Regions from separate parts of the Paenibacillus nuruki genome, predicted to be linked through region 1. Evidence: riboswitches for the same ligand, from Rfam matches in the RefSeq annotation. Region 1 holds a riboswitch; each other region holds the start of a gene.

Region 1 (8,059 bases):
ATTTGTCGAATTGGTGATGGTCACTTCGCTCAACTTTATAATTATGGTATGTGTACTGCTCTATATGGCAGAAAGTCATCGCATTTTGCGTCATATCAATAATAGTATGTTGTACATTTTGGTTATTTGCTCTGGAGTGATGTTATATTCAGCCTTTACTCGTCTTATTGTATATGAACAAGCGTATGGCTATACGTATATACGGTTTCTTGTTCATGCGTTTATGATCTTTCTCGGGGTACTGTTGTTGGTGGCTGGTCTGCGTATTTATTGGAAAAAGCTACCGCTTGCTAAATGCTATATCGTGCTTGCGCTTACTGCTTATGTCGTAGTCAATTATGTAGGCATGGATCGAATCATCGCTGTTCAGAATCTAGATCGGTATGAGCAGACAGGGCAGATTGATTTCGAATATCTAAATGGACTATCCAGTGATGCGATTCCTGTATTGTTACAGCGAGGAGCTACATTATTACCTGAGACGTATCAGACATTCCGTCAGGATAAAGCTTATTTATTTGAAAAAGAACAATCATGGCAATCCATTAATTGGGCAGACTATCGGGCGATACGTGCACTTCGTAACGATGTACATTCATAAATTTAATATAGAACAGAACAAAAGGAGCCGAATAACATGGTGACTCAAGCATTGATCGAATGGAATATAGATCCGACGTCGTTGCCACAGCAGAAATGGTTAACTGATCAACAACTTAATCTCGATCTATCGCATACAAAAGTCGATCTTACAGAAGAAGGATGGACAATTCAGATACGTATTACCGAATCGCTACCTGATTCATGGGATACGTATGCAGAAGTCCAGTTTCTTACTGATCCTGATGATCCGTTAGAAGAAGGGTTTACCTTTTTATTATGGGCAGGTTCATATGTTGCTGATGTGACGATTGTCGGTATAACACATTAATAGATCACGTCCAAAAAGCTCTCCAGAGAATAAGGAGAGCTTTTTGCTATGTCTGGTTCTAATGTTATATCAAAATATATATCTATAGTATAAGTCTAATTTTGGGCTTAAGGAGCACATAGTAGAACTGATTTAACTTTGCTGTTGAGTGGGAGCTAGTGCAATCTCACGAATATTAATACTTTGTGGCTGGCTAAATGCAAAATAGATCGTATCTGCAATCGTTTGAGGCATTAAGTTAAGTTTGGCTTTTTCGCCTGTGGTCTGATCGTTCCATTCAGTCTCAATCAATCCTGGAGAGATCGTTACAACACGTACATTGTGCGGAGCTACTTCTTCACGTACATTTTCACTAATTGAATGAACAGCAAATTTAGTCCCACCATAAGCGACATGATCTGCAAATGTTTTTTTACCTGCTATTGAGCTGATATTGATAATCGTACCTGACTTTTGTTCGATCATAGACGGTAGTACTGCCTGCATACCGTTAAGAAGTCCAATCACATTCGTATTGTACATTTCTTGCCATTCAGCAGGATCTTGAGTCGTAATATCTCCAAGCAACATCCGACCTGCATTATTCACTATTCCTTTGACAGGCCCAAAATGTTCTTCAGCTTCAGCAATCGCTTGATCGAGTGCCGGACGATCTGTAATATCAATAATCGCTTTCATCACCTGACGACCAGCAAAAGCTTTTAAACGGTCTTCCCGGCGAGAAAGTAACAACACATTATGTCCTTTAGCAATAAAAAGTTGAGCTGTGGCTTCTCCTATACTTGATGATGCACCTGTAATGACAACGAATCCTGTTTTCATAATTCAATAAACTCCTTTATTGATATGAGATAGTGGAAGGGAATACGTCAACATTATCATGTCTATGTAGGAAGCACAGTGAGAAAGCTTATACTTTGAAAAGAATATTTTAAAATAAATAATAATATCTTTTTAAGGTTTAAAAAGGGGATTTCAAGTCTTTCTCATCCGGTTTGTATGGTATAGTGTGCTTAAGTCATGAAGCAACATTGGCAGGAGGATTTGAAAATGTGGCAAGTATTTGATCCAGATGATGAGGTATTGAAGCAAGAGTTTTTTCTGGCAGATGAGGTTCCTTACAATCTGATTCATCATATTATCGATTCACCTGAGGCTATGCTGCTCAAAACAGAAGATCATCGGGCGATATTTGCTCAGTCACCCGGTCATAATGCATGGTTATGGATTTCTCCTATACCTGCAATACAAGCCAGACGTCTATTAATACAGGAATTAGTTCATCATTTATATCGCAATCAGCATCCTGTTCTCTGCGGAATTACTGGAGATCCAGCGGTTGCTGAATTATTCGCAGCATCGTATCAAGATGTGAATAAGATCTATAGTCGTTTTCATGCCAGTATTGAGTCACATAGTTGTACCAAAGTCAGATCGCTTAGTCATATTGCTGGTGAAATGATCAAGCCTGCTTTTGAGCATATAGATGTAATTGCACAATATATGTGCGAATTTGCAGATGAAGAATTCGGTGTTGAGATTGCAGCCAAAGATTATGCACATGCAGCGGCTCGTGCAGTAGGAAGTGGAAATACATACTTGTGGATAGTCGATGGGCAACCTGTGGCTACTGCAAGTATTGCGCATCGTTCTCCTCGTTATGCACGAATTAATGGTGTCTATACGCCACCTCATCATAGAGATCAAGGTTATGCCGAAGCGATTATTGCAGCGATATGCGGTGTACTGCATGAAGAGGGAAGACGAGCGATGTTATATACAGATCAGACGCAAATTTCTTCGAATCAGACCTATGGTAATGTTGGCTTTGCGATCAAAGGAAAAGTGATTGATATTCGCTTTCGCGATGTGTTAGATCCTCCTTTAATCTCAAAATAAACATGCTTTTCTTATAGCAATAGTGTCAAATAACCTGCAACCCCTTCTTTTTAGAGGGCTACAGGTTATTTTCGGTAGGCATTATCATTATCCTCTTGGACTAGATCACAGCGATTGTGGTTCTAGCACAAGTTCATCCATTAATTTGCCTTTAAATACTTTCAGATACTGATATTCTCCGTTAATACATAGCTTCAATAATCCATTATCAAAGTCAGTATGCATGTCTTTGAAAAAGATACCTTCGATCACGATCGGTCGACCATGTGTCTCATAGGCGATTTCATAGCCGCGTGGGGTCTGAACGACTTCTACATCTACACCTTCTTCATGCGTTTCTTCTAACTGCGCTTGCATCCGCTGTACGGCTACAATATGTAGATCAATCGCTCCCAACTTTTCCAATAGATCATTCACGATAGAACCTTTCATGATTTCTTGCCAGCGTGTCTGAGCAGATTGTCCAATAATCAATTGCGTCACATCATGCTTTTGAGCAGTTGAAGCAATAATATCAGCAGCTTCTTGTCCATGACTTTCTAAAAGGACAAATGTACCTCCTGCTTCTTCGGTCAATTTGCGCCATGCCTCTACATATTTCTCTTCTTGCTGATCCATCTCATCGATCGGGTGATCAATCACACTGAGTACACAGAGTGGGGACTGAATCAATTGAGATAAATGAATACCACGCCTGATCAATCGTTCTCCATTGGGCCCATAATACACACACACCATAATTTTTTCAGAATTCAAGAAAGGCACACTCCTTTATTTCGTAGTTATGATCCATTAACCAGAATTGTTCAAAAGGAATAATAAGCGATGGTGTAATCTAACAAAAAAGCATGATTAATAAGCGCATCTGACGATGTCCACACATCAGGTGAATCTTGTAGTCGAATCCGCAGTTCAGTCAATGCTTCTAAAGCAACCTGACTACGTACACTTCCCCAATTCTGTTGCTGCTGATCGATATGAGAGAGTGCTTGATCTAGAGGGCATTTTTTGAGTGATGTAAATACTCGACTCCATTTCACCAGATCCAGATGCTGAACTTGATCTGTAAATGAATATTCCGCCCAGCCTGTAACTCCATGACTTGCGATTTTTAACAGCCCGCAGTGCAGATAGCCATCCATTTCAGGTAAGGCTAGACAGCGATTATCATACTGAAATACTTCAATAGAATGAATAACATGGACAGATGTATTGCTAGTGGATGCCGCATGAGTAACAGGTGAAATGGCCGATAACAGACTCATCAAAAATCTACACTCCTTTAATATGATGTTTCTTTGCCTAATCCAATCACGATCCGTGTATCTGTCTATAACGGTATACTTGATGTCAGATATTGTTAGCAATCATAGTCCGCTCAGAGAAAGAAGTAAAATCAGACCTGAGTATTAAAAAGATCATATATCTGTGAAAACAACCATGTAATCGGATTCATTCTATTCATTCATACGGTAATGTCTTGTATACTCATCAATGCGCCAGTTTATCCATTTATCCTGTAAAAGAAAGTAAAACAGCGCTAGATGAAGGAAATAGAACATTAGAACCCTACAATCGACTGGATTGCTCTATATCCGAATATAGCGAGCTTCAGTACTGCTTTACAAACGAAAAGAGCGGGCGTATGATTTCTTTCAAGTTCATTACAGCTTAATGGCTGAAAAGGGTATCAATAGACCTTTCAATCAGCGGGGGAACCATAAGAATAGACACTATGCTAGTGAGCTATTCAGGGGTGAATCAGAGCAGTTGGTGAAGACCGATAACTCTGTAGGGAGACTCTTACTTCCGAATCCGTCAGCTAACCTCGTAAGCTGCAATAAGAGAGACGACAATAATCAACTACGCCATGATAAGATGCCGCAGGCACTTGTCTTAGAAGCTGATGAAGAGGTCCTCTTCTAACGGCTTTTTTTTGTTGTCTACAATGGGTGGAGGAGCGCGAACAAGGATGGAATATGAGCAGGAATTTGTACTGGTATCACCGGCTACTGTAGCAGGGGAGCAATTTATGCAATTGTTAAAAGTAAAAAAGATTCCATTTGCAGTGATCGTGAACAGTCAAGCCGATCAACTTCGATATCAGAAAATGGGGATTGAACATGTGCTGGTGATCGACACACAGCGACAAGAGTTATGGCGGATTCCAGAGTTGAAGATTGGCAAAATTTATTTATTTGAACGCAGTCTACCGCTCTGTTGTCGTTATATCCAGATCTGCCGAACATGGTCATCACAGCAACTCTATGTTATTACAGAAGGCAACCAATCCCGATTGATTTATCGTGGACTGGGCGCCGATTACATTATTCATACGAATGGGAGCAGTGCTTCCTTTTTGTTATAAAAAGGGGCTGTAGATCGATCGCTCATTTTATTTTGCAATTTGCTGATGATATCTTGATAATGAAGAAGATAGGGAATCAAGGCGATGCGCAGAAATGGAGATGATCGTGATCGGTAAAACAGCATTAGTCGCAGGAGCCACAGGTCTAGTAGGCAAAAAGTTGCTGCGCCAGTTATTAGAAAGTACAGAATACACTCAAGTGATTGCTCTTGTCCGCCAACCTGTGCAACAACTGCAACATATGAAGTTGCAACAGGTTGTGGTGGATTACAATAAATTGCAAGATTATCGAGCGGATATGAAAGCAGATGATGTATTCTGTTGTCTGGGAACAACGATTAAGCAAGCAGGAACACAGAAGCAGATGATCGAAATTGATGTTATTTATCCATTTGCGGTAGCGCAGATGGCGTATGAGCAAGGAGCCAAACAGTTTATCGTTATCAGTTCTATGGGAGCCGATCCGAAGTCCAGTATCTTTTATACACGGATCAAAGGAGAACTGGAACAGCGATTACAACAGATTGGATATACCTCGTTGTCGTTGATTCGTCCATCTTTATTGCTTGGTAAGCGTAAAGATAGCCGTGCAGGCGAGCAATTTGGCACTGTCATCTCTCAGGCATTATCTTTCCTTATGGTGGGCCCTCTTCGTAAATATCGGGGAATAGAAGCAAGTGCAGTCGCTCTAGCGATGTATCGAATTGCACAGACGGCCAAACCCGGGTCGCATGTGTATCTTTCAGATCGTTTGCAGCGGATTGCCGATGAATCACAACCTACGACTGCTTCTACTAAAAAACGGAGTTGACGTCATCATTCGTACGTATTAGTTCAATTATAGAAATGGAGAATTATAATATGCCTCAATTAGAACCCAAGCAAGCAGCTTCAACGATCGAAAAATGGATTTCTTTTTACGATATGGATAATGCCAAAGCATGGGATAAAGACGATTATCCATTTATCCAATCTTCCTGCAAAGTGATGCGCAGTGCAATCCAAGCATTACGTGGTAAAGCTCCAGCACAACCGAATGAGCGCCGTAAAATAGCGACTGGATTAGAAGAATGGTTAGATGACTCTTTTATGGATGATCCAAATGAATGGGAAAAAGAAAATAAAGCGTTTGTACAAGAAGCGTTAGAAGCGATTCAGTTTACGATTCAGTTTCTACAAAAATAATGAATAATGAGCAGACATACTCTATACCAGATGGGTATATCCCTTTATCCAGCAGTGAGATTGGCGAATTTTATATCGCTTTTGAACCTCACTCGCATAGCTTCAATATCTATGTACATGCAGTAGAACCTTCTACATCTCCAGCTATCGATCAGCCTGAGTCTCCTGTGTCGATGGTATTGATCGGCTATTTGAAAGTGACGTATTCGCAAGCATCCAAGCCTACCGAATCAGACGATGATCCTCATGAAATCACACAAGGGCTTGATGCTGTCTATATTAGTGATTTTCAGATTTATTTTAATTATCAAGATTTGAAATTAGCCGTTCCTGTTATTACGGTATTGCGAGATACGTTAACCACTCAAGGCTACCGTTTACTTTCTGCTCATCTATTCAAAAGCGAACGTTCCTATGCTAAATTACGTCACACCTATATCGACCGCTGTGGAGCCACTATACGGCGGGAATATAGCGATTATTTGATCATCGAATGGCGACTCAATCCAGAAGAGCATTCTGAAAGGGGAACGTAATGAGCGATAATCATACAGACCTTATCCAGATCACTCTTTGCCGTGAAGAAGAAGCGCATATCATTTGCAATATGTATCCTTATTATCTGTATGATCTGTCAGAGATTTGGGAACGATTGCCGAATTCACAAGGTGTTTTTGACGAAGAAGAATATGCGACTCTTCATCAACAAAGCGATGTTTTTCTGATCTGGTGGCGACATCCAGGCGTTCTTTATCCGTGGATTATTCGTGTGAATGGCGTACCAGCTGGCTTTGCGTTAATAGCGACGGCTCCTTATTTACCGGATGGTTCTAAGGCGCAGTATTATTTAAATGAGTTTTTTGTGATACGTCCATTTCGTGGACAAGGCGTTGCCCGTCAAGCCGCTAGTCACATTTTTGACCAATATAAAGGGGATTGGGAGCTACAGACCAATGCCTCCTCACGAAATAGCCATGCTCAATCATTCTGGAATCATGTATTGTCACAATATACAGACAACCAGTACAGTCAGCAGGAAATCACCGACGAAGATCAGCAACAATTGCTGTCTTATTGCTTTAATAATCAATGAAAAAGTAGCCCTTTTTGACTTTTTTCAAATTGTTACTTTCTTTTCATGGACAAGATATAACGTTTTGTGTAACATAGGCATAATTCACTTTATTCATAAGGAGTATACCTATGGCACAAAAAGAAGGTTCAGGTTCATCAAGTACAGGCAGCGGCAAGATCGAACGCTTTTCAACAAGCGGGTTTATTTTAGCAGCAATTGGTAGTTCAGTAGGGTTAGGAAATATGTGGAAGTTCCCGTATATCACAGGTAAATACGGTGGAGCTGCCTTTTTCCTGATGTTTATTATCTGTCTGATTGTAGTAGGTCTACCGATTTTATTAGCAGAAATGGCTATTGGTCGAAGTGGACGGGGTAATGCTGCGGCTTCGCTTTTCAACATTACAGGGAAGAAGCATTGGAAATGGATTGGTACTGTTCCTGTTGTTACATCATTTCTAATTATGTGTTATTACGGTGTTGTTGCAGGATGGACATTACATTATACCGTTTTATCTTTTAGCGGTAGTCTATCTGATGTGAATACTGATTTTACAGCAGCCTTTACGAATTTTGCAGGTGGATATGCACCGTTATTCTGGCA
Region 2 (8,059 bases), 280 kb from region 1:
TACCCATCGAATCGATATTCTGATTGGCAAAGAAGAAATGACTTTCGTAACTTTAATTTAAAACATCTATTATAGGTATGTAAAAAAAGAAATACACAAAAAGCACAGAAGAATGAGTCTTATCATTCCTTCTGTGCTTTTATTTTAGAGATTAGGATAACGTGCGTTAGGCGGAGCTTGATAGACCATACAATAAAAAGGCTTCATCCCATCAGGCGTTCTGCGTTCATACATATCTGTAATATAAAAATCTGCTTTCTGATAGGTGCGAATAGCCCGTTGATTCCAGGTCAATACTTCTAAATCAATCTCTGCGGTAGCACTACGTTCCTGAGCCGTCTGCACAATTGCTCGTACAAATTCTTCTCCATAACCATGACCACAAAGATCGGGACGCATTCCTATACCTAGTCTAATCGTATCTCCTAATGGAAAAAGTTGAGCAAATCCAGCTAATTGTTCATGTTTATCTAGAACAGATAGATATTGTTCTTCTCGAATTATCGGATCTCCAAATTCAATCCCTAATTCTTTCATTTGTTCCCATGCCATCCAACCATAGATATTATAAGGTGGTTCATAGATCCATGTGCATACTTCAGCGGCATGTAATTCTGTCAAAGGAATAGTATGAAAAACAGAATCTAGTGATGAGCTCATCCAGTAACCTCCTATGACCATACTTCATATGTATACCATAAAAAAAAGATAAAAAATTTGCAATATCCTGTTTACCATAATTACGAGTAGGTTAATAATAAGTAGACATAATTATAACCACAACAAAATATAAATTTTCAAAGATTCACAATTTTATGTAACCTATTAGACGTTCGATACGTCTTACTTATATAGAAACATAAAAAAACCACCAAAGATTCTGGCGGGAATCTTAAGTGGTCTGTAGGTTCATTTATATGAGTTGTTAATAGGATAATTAATTGTCAGTTGCGAAGGTGTTATATGTGGAATCACTCATAACGCGTTTAGCACCAACGTAACGATTTTGATAGTAATCCATGCTCAAACTGTCAATTCTCACACCTTTAGAAGTAGAAGCGTGTGCGAAGTTACCATTTCCTACATAAACTGCTACATGTGAAACTCCAGCCCCGGTAGTATTGAAGAATAACAGATCTCCAGCAATTAAATCACTTTTTGATACAGGCTCACCTACTTGATATTGAGAACTAGATTGGCGAGGAAGATCAATGTTCATTTTGCCGAATACATATTGTGTAAATCCAGAGCAGTCAAAACCGCTGAAAGATGTTCCACCAATACGATAAGGTGTTCCAATAGCTCCATCAATTACTTGATCCATTTTAGAATCTGCATGTGCACTTGTTACTCCAAGTGACGTAAATGCAATAGCAAGTCCCATTACTGCGGCTGTTAGTTTCTTTTTCATGTTCAAAATCAATTGTCCCCTTCCAATTGCCTACGAGGTTAGCTTAAGGATTCGGTAGAAGGTATTCCCCTATGATCCCTCCGAAACAAGATCAATTCACCCAAAACGGTTCCCCCGTTTCCCGGTACCAAGGAATTTGGCTCAAAGCTTGGTATGTACCGTTCACGGATCATTACGACAAAACGACAAATTTTTCATTACGCTATAAAGGTTACAGCATTTCGTTTTAAAGTTTACAAAGTTGTTACTAAAATCTCACTGGATTTATTCTACCAGAGGTTTTTTACTTTGGCAAACGTTTATTCATCTGTTTTTAATATTTGCTTAAGCATTTTGACGAGTAATCTCTGTCAAAGCCTACGGTTGTCATGTTCTTAAAAGTTAAAAAAATTTAATCTTTTGATCAGATGTGGGTGGTTATTAGTGAATGATGACCACTATATATACTTTCTTCGGTTCACCAATCACAATAATGAACGTTTTTTACCTTTTTTTATGAAAAATCGTGACAATAATCGACTTTATTGGCTTTTAACTCATTATTCGCTACAATATGAGTAATAGATTAAAGTACCATTTATATGTATAACAGTCTTTATTTATACTGACCTACAAAGGAGTATTCTAACAATATGGATGAAAATCAACCAAGTAAAAAGTCAATGTCACTGAATATTGTAAGTAGTAGTGCAAAAAGTAGTAAACATAAGGGGTTTGGATCAGGAGCGATTAACCTCAATAATGTTTCCCCTATCATTATAGACCATGGCGAAGCAAAAATCGATGTTGGCGCTATGCATGCCAAAAGTAAGGTAGAAAAAGGAATCAAATTTACTACCAATCGTGAAGAATTAAATGGTGGTCGCCAAGTATGGTTAGTATGGGTCGCTGTAGATAAATTAGCTGAAGGTGTTAATTATGCAGGAGCGACGGCTTGTGAGATGTGGATCAATGAAGAAGAGAAAAAAGGCTGGAAAATTCTTGCCGAGCATGTGAATAAGTTAGATTATGCGATCAAGCGTCGCATTATGTTAGAGGGCTTAGGAACAGAAGAAAAAGCAGCGCTTAAAAAGTTATTGGTTGCCCATAATGAAGAGTGGTGGAATCAGTCTTCAGAAGAGTTTAAATCTGCATTAGAAGGTTAATAATAACTAACATAGTCTACGTATTACACAAAAGACCGACGACCCTCAGATCGTCGGTCTTTTATCATTTCATGTCACCATTTTGGTATCACTTTTAAAAAACTTCTTCTATAGAAGAATAATATTACACCAACAAGTATTAAGGATTCAAAATAGTAGGATTATCTTTATTTATATCATATAATAACAAGTAAAATATGGTAAAAAAGGTTATGAATGAGGATGGGATGTCAAATGACTATAAAAATTGGAAATTTACTTCCTTCTATCTCTAAACCCTTGTTATAATTAAGAGAAAGTCATCATCGTAGGAAGCTGTCCCTTGCGTGACTAAAATATTCTACAGATGGAGGGAACACTAAATGCAAAAAAGCGAAGCTGCTTACACCAAGACATTAAAACAGCCTATTAGTACAGGTATCCCGGGACTGGATGATATTTTATGCGGTGGCATTCCCCCAGGAGGCGTCGTTATTCTGGAAGGTGAGCCAGGTACAGGCAAAACAACGATAGGTATGCAATTCTTGGTTGAAGGTGCTATTAAACATAACGAGCCCGGTATTTATATTACATTCGAAGAACTTCCTGAACAAATCTACGATGATATGGAACGGTTTGGATGGAATTTGAAAGATTTGGAACGGCGTAACTTATTACGTGTGATCTGTATAGAACCGGAAATTTTATTAGAACAGATGCTTGAACCCAATGGATTATTTGAATATATGATCAAAGAAATTGGTTGTAAGCGTGTAGTTATGGATAGTATTAGTTTATTTAGATTAATGAGTAGTGAACAAGAAGCCAGGACAAACGTATATACCATTCGCAATATTATGCGAAAACATGCGTTGACTTCTTTTTTTATTAGAGAATATTCCGAAGTGGAAGGTATGCATATTCCTTTCGAGAATTATATCTGTGATGGTATTGTCAGGCTTTCTTTGAAGCCTTTAATGGAAAAATATCGTAAGCGGACGATCGAAGTACTCAAAATGCGCGGTACTCGAATTTTGGAAGGTGAACATACGTATAAGTTTGTTGAAGACGGCGTCTATATTATTCCTTCTTTATCAATGGCAGAAGACAAGATACTGGTACAAGAAACCGAAGTATTATCGACAGGTATTGATTCGCTAGATGAACTTCTGATGGGTGGTATTCCTAAAGGTAGTGTCTTTATGATCGATACGAATAGTAAAGCCAACTATAGATATCTTCTTTCTTCTATTTATGCACAACGAATCAAAGATGATGATTGTACCGTCACGATGATGTCTGGTAATACGACACTTGATATGTTTGCAGATACGATTGATTTGTTTGGCGTTTCTTTGCGTCAGGCGGTCGATGAAGGTAAAGCTCACTTTATTGAGCATTACAAGCGGGCTGTAGATAGTGGATTGGAAAAAGCACTGATTCGGGTAGACGATGTTGAAAATGATGAATATGCCAATACGCTGAATGACAAGCTTTCTCCTATTTTTGAATGTGAAGAGCTTTGCGATAAGCGCTGGTTTATTTATTACGACCTGAATACGATCATTTCAGAACGTGGTAAAGAATTTGTTGTGAAATACTTCTCTGAAGAAATTTCGCTCTGGCGTGCACTTGGTATTACAGTTATGGCTCATTGTAACTTTAGTGAAATTGGAACAGAGACGGCTTCCTTTTTGGAACGTACCTGTAATGGTGTTATTAGAACATGGGTAGATGGGAATTATCAGTATTTGCAGGTAACTAAATCACCAAGCGGAAGAGTGTCAGCCCCACACATCGTAGCTAATATCTCAGAAACACCATTTGTCCGGCTGGTATAAGGAGGGATTAAGCTTTTATGGTAGCAGAAAGCGATGTAATCACACTACAGATGGAATGTACCTTATTTTTTGAAAATAATCCTTACGCATTAGAAACCAGTACGGGCATGTCCAAAAGACTTGGACGAAATGCAAATTTGATTGAACGTGCTTTAAATCGTTTGACTGAATTGTCTATTCTTGAAAAAAACGGTCAAGGTACGCGTGCTATTTACCGTTATAAAACACCGTACATTCAGACAGAAGTGGACATGAATGCTTATGATTGAAAGTTACTTTATAGATGATAACGCAGACAGCTGTCAGGAACTCCAAAATGTATATGCGGAACTTACCGGTTTGTTTATTTTTATCACGAATGATCAAGGGCATTTATTAAGTACGCCTTCAGATGCTGAAATTGCTTCTCTTTTTGTAACGTATCCTAAAGAACTTGAAGATTCATTAAAAGCCGAGATCGATAAGTTAAAAGGTCTTCGAGTGACTGCTTTGTCGGATCAATGGATACCCGGAATCAAGTGGATTATTGCACCGGTTAGTATTGATCAGCAACCGATTGAAATGTATATCTGGGCAGGTATTATGATTCAAGAAAATACCCGTCAAGCGATTATCGATCATGTGAACTATAATAGTCCAGATTTGAACGGGCCTAGTGAAGTGTTCCGTATGATGCGAGAACGTATTCAACGTATCCCTGAAGATCAGCCCACACAGATCGAATACAAAAAAGAAAAAATTAGCAAGTTGTCTAAAGCGATTGCTTTGATTTTGAAAGCAGGATATAAAGAAAAGCAGTTTGCACAGCGGTTAACAACACTCAACGAAACGTTACGCTCTGATACTAGTCGAAATATGCCGATTGAAGAAGTGACCCGTGCAGTACTGGCTTCGAGTGATCTGGCAGACGTATTTGGTTTTGCTTTAAAAACATCGCCTGGCACGTATCGAATAGTGAGTAGTACTGGACCTGCGGCGGCAGAGTTAAAAGGAGCTATTTTCCATGAGGGTGAAGGTTTCTTAGGGCAAGCGGTATTGAGTGAACAACTCAGCCATTGGAAAGATGTAGGTAGAGATCCACGAAGTCACTTTTTTCTACAAAAAGGGTTAGCTTCGATCTATGAAGTCCAATGTTTCCCTATTCGTTATGATGACGAGAATTATGGTCTATTATTCGGTATTGGATTGGAAGAAAAATTATCGGCAACAACGAATGTGCGCTTTGAAGAAACATTGATTTCTCTGATCGGATGGTATATTGGTAACCATATTACACATGGTCGAATGGAAAAGCAGATTCAACGCTTTAAGCCTTTAATGGAATTAGCTAGCGTTATGGTATCTGTACAGGATATTCAGCGCGTTTTGTTTATGTTGGTGGATATGAGCTTGAATCTAGTGTGGACTCCATCTGCTTCTATTGTAGTGCATCGGGCGAGTGAAGATGAGAAAGTTCAGATGGTAGCTCGTGGTATGGAAAGCCCGGGTGGAGAAGCATATGCCAGAGATATTGCACGTCGTTATTTGGAAAATGGAAACAATCAGCCAGCAACAAGTTCCTACCTGAACCGTTCTGTCCCATCCGCATTGATGATAGAGTATCCAATTGTCTATGCAGATAAAACGAGAGCTGTCTTAGCAGTCGCTATAGGAGATGAACAAGAAGGCGAAGAATGTCGTGAAATTTTATCAGCTCTGGCAACCATGGGTAGCGTAATTATGAAACTTCTCTATGATCGACAGCAATTTTTGTCGAACAGCAATCGATTTGCTCATATTTTACATGAGTCCATTCGTGAATGGAATGTGGCTCAATATCAATTAGCAACCGATGCTCAGAAAATTGTGATGGAATTTGCTTTGTGGGGTGGCTTAAGTAAAGAGGAAGGTGAAACGACAGCACGTGCTTGTCTCATGTCGTTCTCTGATCCGAAGACGTTGCGTAGCTTCCCGCACTTGTTTGAACAAGAAGCAGCAATGATAGAAGACTTTAAGCAAATTCAACAGAATCCTAATCAATCGTCTTCTCAGACATACTGTAAAGGCGGGCAGATTATGGTATTAGTATTTGCCTTAGCTGCTTCTGGCGATAATGATATACAGCTGATGAATGATTCCCAATTTACTAATATTGATCCAGCATTAATAAGTCAATTCCGTTTATTTATGCTTAGCCGCCATACTTTGCAGACTGAAATCAGCTTAATGGAAGAGAAGCCTGTTCCTCGGGCATTAACTGCTGAGGTGGCAGAAGGTCGTGGTCTGGATGCAATCGTTAAAGAATTTGGATTATCCCCACGGGAAAAAGAAGTATTAGAATTAGTAGTAAAAGCTTCTAGTAATAAAGAGATTGCTGCTGCTTTATTTATCAGTGAACATACGGTCAAAAATCATTTAACTAATATTTTCAACAAAATGAGTGTGACCGATCGCGCTCAAGCGATTGCTGCTGTATTTAACAAAAGTATAGGTTAGAAAAAAAGATCATCTTTTTTTAAAAAAGGGTGATCTTTTTTTCTATTTATGGCGATAAAAGGAAGAGGAGGGTTTTCCTATTTACTAATATGTATAAAATAGGAAATAAAGTCTATATATAACTGAGGCTGTTTCTAGGAGAATGAATCTGTAAGCTTAACAGGGTATGTTATTTGTTGGGACAGGTAATTTGACTAAAACAAAAGGGGAGAAAAATATGAAGAAGCAGAGCTATTCGGCCTTTGTAGTATTTTTAATTGTAACTTTAATTTTTACAGGCCTACCTCGATATGCGAATGCTGCTGTTGGCTCAATGACAGTTACTTCTGCAAATGGAGTACAAGTTGTTGGACAATCAGCTAATTTGTCTGTCACTTATAATTTAGGGGAGGTTCTTAGTCTTCTGGGGAGTATTACGTATACGTTACCCGCAGGGATTAAAGCCACAACGACTGACCAGATCAATGGTAGAAATCTGGTAGCTAGTGAAATTACCAATAATGGACAGACAGTTACAATTTCTACAGTCGCTTTGCTTTTATTACCGTCTACAACATTGACTCTTAATAATAAAACATTACCAGCCGCTGGTACGTATCAATTTACCGGAACCTCTAAAAATACATTAAATGTTTCTATCGGTAGTGCAACACAACAGGGGAGCTTTACCGTACTTGCTGCTCCAACTGCCCCTTCTTCAGCTCAAATTAGTGTAAATAATGTAGTCGTAGGCTCTTCCACGGTTACAGTTATCGGACAGACTTCAGGAGATACAATCTCTGTATATAATGCTAGTAATACTTTACTCGGCTCGGGTGTAGTCAACGCGCAAGGAACAGCTACTATTACAGCAACATTGGTTCCAAGTGGCGGCACAATCAATGTGAGTACCGTTCGTGGTACTGCCGAGAGTACTAAAACTTCTTTTACGTATGGCAGTGCTGTTTTAAATTCAATCCCAGCTGCCAATATCGCAGTCGATAATAAATATGGTGATCAAGATACAGTAACGGTTACAGGTGTCAGCTCAGGAGATGTCGTAACAGTATACAATGGTGCAACAGCTATCGGAAATGCTACAGCTAATGCTAGCGGTGTTGCTACTATTACAACTACATTAGCACCAGAAGGTGGAAGTGTAGGTGTTACTTTAAAGCGTAATACTATTGAAAGTACGCCAACAACAGTTAGTTATGGAGCACAGGTTA
Region 3 (8,059 bases), 220 kb from region 1:
ATATCCACGTGCAAGATCGTTTAATCTGGACTTTGATTAATACACCTGAATTTCAAAGATTACGTCGTATAAGACAATTGGGAACTTCCTATTTAACTTTTCATGGAGCAGAGCATAGCCGTTTCTCACATTCATTAGGTGTATATGAAATTACACGTCGTATTATTTCTCAATTTGAACGTGGTGGTTTTGAAGATTGGCCACGTGAAGAAAGTCTGGTGGCATTATGTGCCGCTTTATTACACGACTTGGGTCATGGACCTTTTTCTCATTCTATAGAAGAAGCTTTTGATATGGATCATGAAGAATGGACGTGTCGTATCCTACTTGGAGATACCGAAGTGAATCGGGTATTGGAAGAAGCAGAGAGTGGTCTTGCTGAACGAGTCGCTTCTGTTATTCGCAAAGATTATGAGAAAAAGATCGTTGTGAATCTGGTATCGAGTCCGTTAGATGCGGATCGGATGGATTATTTGTTACGGGATGCTTATTTTACAGGAGTTAATTATGGAACGATTGATGTTGATCGTATTTTGCGGATGCTTCGTCCTCACAATGGACGCGTCGTTGTCAAAGAATCAGGTATGCATGCGATCGAAGATTATCTTATGGCACGTTATCAGATGTACTGGCAAGTGTATTTTCATCCAGTAACTCGAAGTTCAGATATTGTATTAAAACAAATTTTCCGTCGTGCCAAAGAATTGTTCGATGAAGGATTCGATTTTAAATTTTTGCCGTATCCTTTACCTGAGTTATTCAAAGGCGATATTCAAGTTGGTGATTATTTATTGCTAGATGAAGCATTAGTACAGACAGCATTTATGCAATGGACAAGGGAAGACGATGATATTTTGGCAGATGTATGTCATCGTTTTATGCAGCGTAAGTTGTATAAATATGTAGAGACAGATCTAATTGATAAGCAGACGATTAGCAGTATACGTAGTGAATTTGCTAGAGTAGGATTACATCCTGATTATGATCTAGAAATCGATTTTCCCACCGATCTTCCTTATGATGTATTTCGTCCAGGTGATCCTAAAAAAGAAAAACAAATTCTATTATTAGATCGTCAAAACCGAATCCAAGAAATATCAGAAGTATCGGATATTGTACGTTCGATTAGCGGGATTCATCGCGGTCGATATCATCTCTATTATCCGCAAGATAAGTTGGAGAAAGTTATTCATCAATTATCCGAAGAAGTGGCAGCGATATTTGAAAACAAAATTAATCCGCCACAGATGGAATTTGAAATATAAGATTAACGAAAAAAGAACGAGAAACAGAGAAGGAGTGAGAAAAGTATATGTTATTTGATACACATACTCATTTGGATTCGATCGAATTTGCCGATGATCGTAAAGAAGTGATTGAGCGTGCTTATGCACAAGGGGTAACCCGAATGATCAATGTAGGATTCAACCGTGAAACGATTCCCACCACGATGGAATTAGTCGAAAGTTATGAATTTATATATGCGGCTATTGGCTGGCACCCTGTAGATGCGATTCATATGCAACCTGGAGATCTGGAATGGATCGAATCGCTATGCAAACATGAAAAAGTAGTAGCGATTGGTGAGATTGGTCTGGATTATCATTGGGATACTTCACCGAAAGAAGTGCAGCATAAAGTATTACGTGAACAAATCGGTCTAGCACGTTCGATTAATATGCCAATTGTTATCCATAATCGTGATGCTCATGAAGATATTGTTAAGATTTTGCGCGAAGAAAAAGCACATGAAGTTGGAGGGGTTATGCACTCCTTTTCAGGTAGCTGGGAAACGGCTAAAATGTGTCTCGATATGGGCTTTCATTTATCGTTTGGAGGACCGATTACTTTCAAAAATGCGAAGCAACCTAAAGAGGTGTTACAACAGGTTCCAATGGACCGTCTTTTGCTTGAAACAGACTCCCCATTTTTGACACCACATCCTTATCGTGGAAAACGAAATGAGTCCGGTTATGTGACACTTGTAGCAGAAGCTGCTGCTGCGCTAAAAGGGGTATCACTGGAAGAAATTAGTACAATTACAACTAAAAATGCACTGGAACGATTTGGCATTCGGTGAAAAAGAGAGTAAATCACGCAAAAAACAGCGTTAAACGGATATATGAATAAATTATAACCAAAAAACAAGAGAATATGACAACTTTTTAACCATTTATTCAGAAAAACGTGCTTGCTGGTCGCTTTACATGAGGGTTGGGTTCGGGATATTATTTCATCAGTGATTTAATCTTGCTGTTATTACGCAAGATTCCATGATTCGGTCTCGCTGAGTTTCCTGCATAGGAAAACGGGGGAACCAACATATGTCTTCAAGCCATTATTATCAGAATACCGAAGTCATTATGTATGATTCCTTTTACAGGGTCTATGGGGTGAATTGGAGGTACTCGCGCCATGAGCGGAGGAGCCTTCAAAGGGCAAGAAATATGATGTGTCCGAATCCGACAGCTAACCCCGTAAGCGATGCAGAGGCAACCTCGTATTTTCTAACGTTTTCCGAACTGTATTTAGATACGTCGGAAGCCAAGGAAAAGTTGCTTTGCTCTTTTCCAGAGGCTTCTTTTGTTTTGGGCTAAACGAAAAGATTCAGAGAATACGATATTTGAAATTTGATCTTTCAGATATTAGGTGTGTCCCTTAGACTGACCATGGCGCAGGCATTTTTGAACATCACGAAAGATTATCACACAGATTTGGTAATCTTATGCTTACGATCAGCCTGTGAAAATTCTGTTATATAGTCGCGTCATATACAATTACGTCACAGCTAGACGGCGAGACTATGAAGGAGGACGGAAGAAGTGGCAATTGCTCCTTTCGAAAAAACCCATGGTTCGCGCTCATCCAGCATGTCTTACGCGCTGAGTTGGAAGCAACAAAACCTACGCTATGTATTGTGGGCTGCATTATTAGTGATCGCTCTTGCAGCGATGCTATTGTCCCTACTTTATAATCAAGCGGGTAAAAATATTTCTGTAGTCATTGACGGCAAAGCACAAACCGTGGAAACACGTAAATTGATGCTTTCTCAACTGCTTGATGAAAATCAAATTAAAGTGGCACCACAAGATAAAGTATCTATGCCTATGAATGGCGCGCTTCAGGATGGGGACAAAGTTTATATTAACCATGCGGTTGCAGTAAACATTACGGCAGATGGTGGAACCAAGAAAATTTATACCACCTCTAAAACAGTTGGTAACACATTGGAGCAGGCTGGGTTAACACTGTCAGGTGAAGATCAATTAACACCTGCGATGGAATCTTCAGTTCATGACAATATGGATATCAAGATTGTGCGTACCAAATCATTTGTAGCGAAAAAAGTAGTCAAGATTCCGTATCAAACGGTTAAGAAAACCGATGGTTCTATGCTTGAAGGTAAAACCAAGTTAGTGCAAGGCGGTCAAACAGGTAAAGTGGTTCAATACATCGAGAAAGTATACGAAGATGGAGAATTCGTCTCCAAACGTATGGTTGATAAAAAAACAACCGCAAAAGTAAAAGATAAGATTGTAGCTATTGGTACCAAAAAAGAGGAGCCTAAACTTCTCGCAGCTGCTTCTTCTAGTGGAGGATCAAGTAATAGTACTTCCAAAGCAGGTGTAGATTTCTCTTATGCGAAAGTACTGAACAATGTATCTCTAACTGCTTATTCGTCTCAAGAACCTGGTCTAGGTACAGTGACTGCTTCGGGAGCACGTGTAACAGAAGGTCGTACGATTGCAGTCGATACGAGTGTCATTCCTATGGGATGGTGGGTATACATTGAAGGCATTGGCTTCCGCCGTGCTGAAGATACCGGTAGTGCTATTAACGGTAATAAAATCGACGTGTATATAGACAGCTTGAGCCAAGCGAGAGCATTTGGACGCAAATCCGGTTACACTGTATATGTAATTGGCCCGGTTAAACCCTAGAGAGGGTGTTGATTGGGATAGCACCATTGCTTAAGCCCAGTCATCTGTTATATGATATAAATAATATTAACTATGAGCGTGCATAAAGAAAACAAAAAGAAGAGGATAAATCCTCTTCTTTTTGTTCTGTTAAGATGAATATCGAACAGATTATCTTATCATTTAGAGAGTGAAGGGAAGCGTACAATCAACGTGATTAAAGAAGTGATTGTTGTGGAAGGACGAGACGATACCGTAGCGATTAAAAGAGCTGTAGACGCAGATACGATCGAGACAGGCGGCTCAGCTATAGGTGCTCATGTGATTCGTCGTGTAAAATTAGCTCAAGAACGACGCGGTGTAATTATATTAACTGATCCTGATTTTGCAGGTGAACGGATACGTAAGATCGTAGCGCAGAAAGTCCCTGGATGTAAGCATGCTTTTATCCCTGAAAGTGAAGCTACGCTCAAAGGTGATATCGGTGTCGAAAATGCTTCTCCAGAAGCTATTCGTGAAGCGTTGGCGCGTGTACACTCTGAGATGCCAGAAGCGGAAGTTCTGATCGATTGGGAAGATCTGATCATGACAGGACTTGTGATGCAACCTGATGCTGCGGAGCGACGAATGAAAATGGGCAATCTGCTCGGCATAGGTTATGGCAATGGAAAGCAGTTCCATAAACGTTTACGTATTTTTGGAATTAGCCGTGAAGAGTTTGCAACAGCACTCTCACAACTGGAAGCGGAGGAAGAACAATAATATGGATGAACGATTAGAAATAGCTACACCCAAACGCACCAAAGAAATTATTAATAAATATGGATTCTCGTTTAAAAAAAGCTTAGGTCAGAACTTTTTGATCGATTCCAATATTTTGAACAAAATTGTAGAAGCAGCTGAATTAACGCCTGAAAATGGAGCATTAGAGATTGGACCCGGAATCGGTGCATTAACCGAGCGTCTAGCTCAAGAAGCAGGTGCAGTCACAGCAGTTGAGATTGACCGTCGCTTGATTCCGATTTTGAAAGAAGTCTTAGAGCCTTATCCTCATGCTAAAGTACGTCATGATGATGTGCTCAAAGTCGATTTGCATCAATTGTTCCGTGAAGACTTCAGTGAAGTTGAAAAAGTCAGTGTGGTGGCTAACTTACCATACTACGTCACTACACCTATTGTGATGAAGTTGTTAGAAGAACGTTTACCGTTAGACAATATCGTCGTTATGATTCAAAAAGAAGTCGCTCAGCGCATGGCAGCCCCTCCTGGAGGCAAAGACTACGGAAGTCTTAGTATTGCTGTTCAATACTATTGCGTGCCTGAATTGATCTGTATCGTCCCTAAAACGGTATTTATCCCGCAACCGAATGTAGAATCTGCTGTCATTCGCTTGAAACTAAGGGATCGTCCGGCAGTTGAAGTCGAAGATGAAGCGTACTTCTTTGAATTAATGCAATCTTGTTTTGTACAGCGTCGCAAAACAATCGCCAATAACTTGCGTAGCCGTTATTTTGAAGGTGGCGATCGTACACAATTAGAGCAACTTTTGGCAGAAGCAGGAATCGAACCTTCTAGACGTGGAGAGACACTTAGTTTGCAAGAATACGCAACTTTGAGCAGTGTATTTTTGAGAGCAGGTATCCGTTGAAAAAATTCGTTGACAAGATAAAATTAATACTGCTATAATTTAATGTTCATTTGACAAACACTCTTTTCTTTGATATAATGAAGAGGGAAAGAGGTGGTTGTAGTCAATGGCTAACAATGCGCTTTTGGAAATCAAACGTAGTCTTGATGCTCATGTAGGGCACAAAATTACGTTACGTGCTAATGGTGGTCGTAAGAAGACCATCGAACGAACCGGAGTTTTGGAAGAGACCTACCCTTCTGTTTTTATTGTCAAGCTCGCTGAAGAGCATCAGACATTTGAACGTGTGTCTTACAGCTATGCCGATATATTGACAGATTCTGTGGAAGTCACCGTCTGTGATGACGATTGTCAGACACGAATCGAATATGTTGGGAATTGAATAACTGTTTTAGTATAAGACAGTCTTTATCTCCTTTCGGGGTAGAGACTGTTTTGTTTTGTGACTATATTTGATCTACATGAACGGAACCCGATACCCATATAATAGACTTTGTACGTCATTTTTTTTATAATATGGATTATTCGTAATGATAAGCACAGGAACCCGTACGCAGCGTATCAAATCGTTCGGATGGAATGTTGAGGGTGGAGGAACAGCATGAAGATATATGAAAAAGCGCCAGCAAAAATCAACCTGATGCTGGATGTGTTACATAAAAGACCGGATGGGTATCATGAGGTCGAGATGATCATGACAATGGTGGATCTAGCCGATCGCCTAACGATCACTGAATTGTCTCGAGATACGATCCAAATTTCTAGTCAAGCAGGATATATTCCTTTAGACGAGAAAAATCTGGCTTTTCAAGCTGCTCAAAAAATTAAAGCAAAATATAATATTAAGCAAGGCGTACATATTCATATCGATAAGCAGATTCCAGTTGCGGCTGGTCTAGCTGGAGGTAGCAGTGATGCTGCAGCAGCGCTTAGAGGATTGAATCGTCTCTGGAACCTCCAGATTCCCCATGAAGACATGATGGAGCTAGGTGCTTCTATTGGCTCTGATGTTCCTTTCTGCATCACAGGGGGGACAGCGCTCGCTACAGGACGTGGAGAGCTACTCACTCCACTGACCAGTCCACCAGATTGCTGGGTTGTGTTAGCGAAGCCACCTATTAACGTGTCTACTGCCGATGTATACGGACGGTTTCGTGCAGATAAGATCGCTAAGCATCCTTCTGCTCTAGAAATGCAAAAAGCGTTAGAAAACAAATCTTTTGATGAGATTTGTCATCAACTGGGTAACGTGTTGGAAGATGTTACTCTGACTCATTATCCGCAAGTTCAACAGCTCAAGCAGGCGATGATTCAGTTGGGAGCCGATGGTGTGCTTATGTCAGGAAGTGGACCCACTGTATTCGGATTGATCTCGCGCGAGTCCAAAGTAGCTCGTGTCTATAATGGATTACGTGGATTTTGCAAAGAAGTCTATGCTGTGCGGATATTAACTTAAATGATTTCAAATCGCAGTCTTTTTAACTCTAAATGGTGCTCGATGATAAGCCATAAGAGAAAAAGATTGCGATTTTCTTTTACAAACACGTACAAAAATGTTATATTCACTTTAATTATTCGGATTTAGGGTATAAAATGTCAATATTTTGTAGATAGCGAGGCGTTATGGTGAAAAAATTAAAGAGAAGCGCGCGGTTAGTTGAATTAACTCAATATTTAACTTCACGACCACATACGCTGATTCCATTAACCACTTTCGCTGATCGATACGGAGCGGCCAAATCATCGATTAGTGAGGATCTGACCATTATTAAAGAAGTTTTTGAAGAAGATGGTACGGGAGAATTATTAACACTTGCAGGAGCAGCAGGCGGAGTGAAATATATTCCAAAGCTGGCGAAAGAAAAAGCATTCTCATTTATGGAAGAAATCTGCGGTCAATTAGGACAACCGGATCGTCTGCTTCCAGGTAACTATATTTATATGTCTGATCTGTTAGGGCAACCTGCGATTTTGAATGAAGTAGGTAAGATTTTTGCTTCAGCTTTTGCAGATACGCCGATCGACGTCATTATGACAGTAGAAACCAAAGGAATTCCTTTGGCTCATGCTACAGGTACGCAATTGAATCTGCCGGTTGTACTGGTACGCCGGGATCATCAGATGACAGAAGGATCTGCGGTAAGTATTAACTATGTATCAGGTTCCCACAAGAGTCTGCATACGATGACATTGTCACGCCGCGCACTTAAAGAAAAATCACGTGTATTGATTATTGATGATTTTATGAAAGCTGGCGGTACTATTCAAGGTATGGTTGATCTTTTAGGAGAATTTAATGCAACGGTTGCTGGAGTCGGGGTGCTTTTAGAATCTGGTTCTGTCGACACGGATGATCGTCTGTGGGCAGATTATATATCACTTGCGAAAGTAACTGATATTGATCCTAAAAACAAAAAAATTACGGTACAACCTGGGAACTACTTTGAAAATGATTCTAATTAAGCTTTTCTGCCGATAATTTTCATTTTCG

The links. Region 1 has a riboswitch for cyclic di-AMP ahead of RCP16_RS19700 (hypothetical protein). Riboswitches for the same ligand answer to the same signal wherever they lie in the genome.
Region 2: another riboswitch for cyclic di-AMP. It lies ahead of RCP16_RS18390 (C40 family peptidase); the one in region 1 lies ahead of RCP16_RS19700 (hypothetical protein).
Region 3: another riboswitch for cyclic di-AMP. It lies ahead of RCP16_RS18670 (resuscitation-promoting factor); the one in region 1 lies ahead of RCP16_RS19700 (hypothetical protein).

Annotation. Positions count from the first base shown of each region.
Region 1 covers NZ_OY725677.1:4,427,379-4,435,437, forward strand. Annotated here, with positions in the region: gene RCP16_RS19670 (DUF4153 domain-containing protein) at 1-601, shown strand, start outside; gene RCP16_RS19675 (hypothetical protein) at 638-931, shown strand; gene RCP16_RS19680 (SDR family oxidoreductase) at 1,064-1,753, opposite strand; gene RCP16_RS19685 (GNAT family N-acetyltransferase) at 1,982-2,830, shown strand; gene RCP16_RS19690 (universal stress protein) at 2,936-3,595, opposite strand; gene RCP16_RS19695 (hypothetical protein) at 3,637-4,095, opposite strand; cyclic di-AMP (ydaO/yuaA leader) riboswitch at 4,489-4,682, shown strand; gene RCP16_RS19700 (hypothetical protein) at 4,803-5,198, shown strand; gene RCP16_RS19705 (oxidoreductase) at 5,293-6,009, shown strand; gene RCP16_RS19710 (hypothetical protein) at 6,060-6,383, shown strand; gene RCP16_RS19715 (hypothetical protein) at 6,383-6,919, shown strand; gene RCP16_RS19720 (GNAT family N-acetyltransferase) at 6,919-7,476, shown strand; gene RCP16_RS19725 (sodium-dependent transporter) at 7,587-8,059, shown strand, end outside.
Region 2 covers NZ_OY725677.1:4,147,884-4,155,942, reverse strand. Annotated here, with positions in the region: gene RCP16_RS18400 (hypothetical protein) at 1-61, shown strand, start outside; gene RCP16_RS18395 (GNAT family N-acetyltransferase) at 145-660, opposite strand; gene RCP16_RS18390 (C40 family peptidase) at 938-1,411, opposite strand; cyclic di-AMP (ydaO/yuaA leader) riboswitch at 1,424-1,563, opposite strand; gene RCP16_RS18385 (YwhD family protein) at 2,044-2,556, shown strand; gene RCP16_RS18380 (ATPase domain-containing protein) at 2,919-4,376, shown strand; gene RCP16_RS18375 (hypothetical protein) at 4,394-4,645, shown strand; gene RCP16_RS18370 (LuxR C-terminal-related transcriptional regulator) at 4,632-6,851, shown strand; gene RCP16_RS18365 (S-layer homology domain-containing protein) at 7,069-8,059, shown strand, end outside.
Region 3 covers NZ_OY725677.1:4,210,923-4,218,981, reverse strand. Annotated here, with positions in the region: gene RCP16_RS18680 (HD domain-containing protein) at 1-1,265, shown strand, start outside; gene RCP16_RS18675 (TatD family hydrolase) at 1,313-2,080, shown strand; cyclic di-AMP (ydaO/yuaA leader) riboswitch at 2,276-2,499, shown strand; gene RCP16_RS18670 (resuscitation-promoting factor) at 2,823-3,941, shown strand; gene rnmV (ribonuclease M5) at 4,134-4,682, shown strand; gene rsmA (16S rRNA (adenine(1518)-N(6)/adenine(1519)-N(6))-dimethyltransferase RsmA) at 4,684-5,568, shown strand; gene veg (biofilm formation stimulator Veg) at 5,675-5,950, shown strand; gene ispE (4-(cytidine 5'-diphospho)-2-C-methyl-D-erythritol kinase) at 6,170-7,024, shown strand; gene purR (pur operon repressor) at 7,195-8,031, shown strand.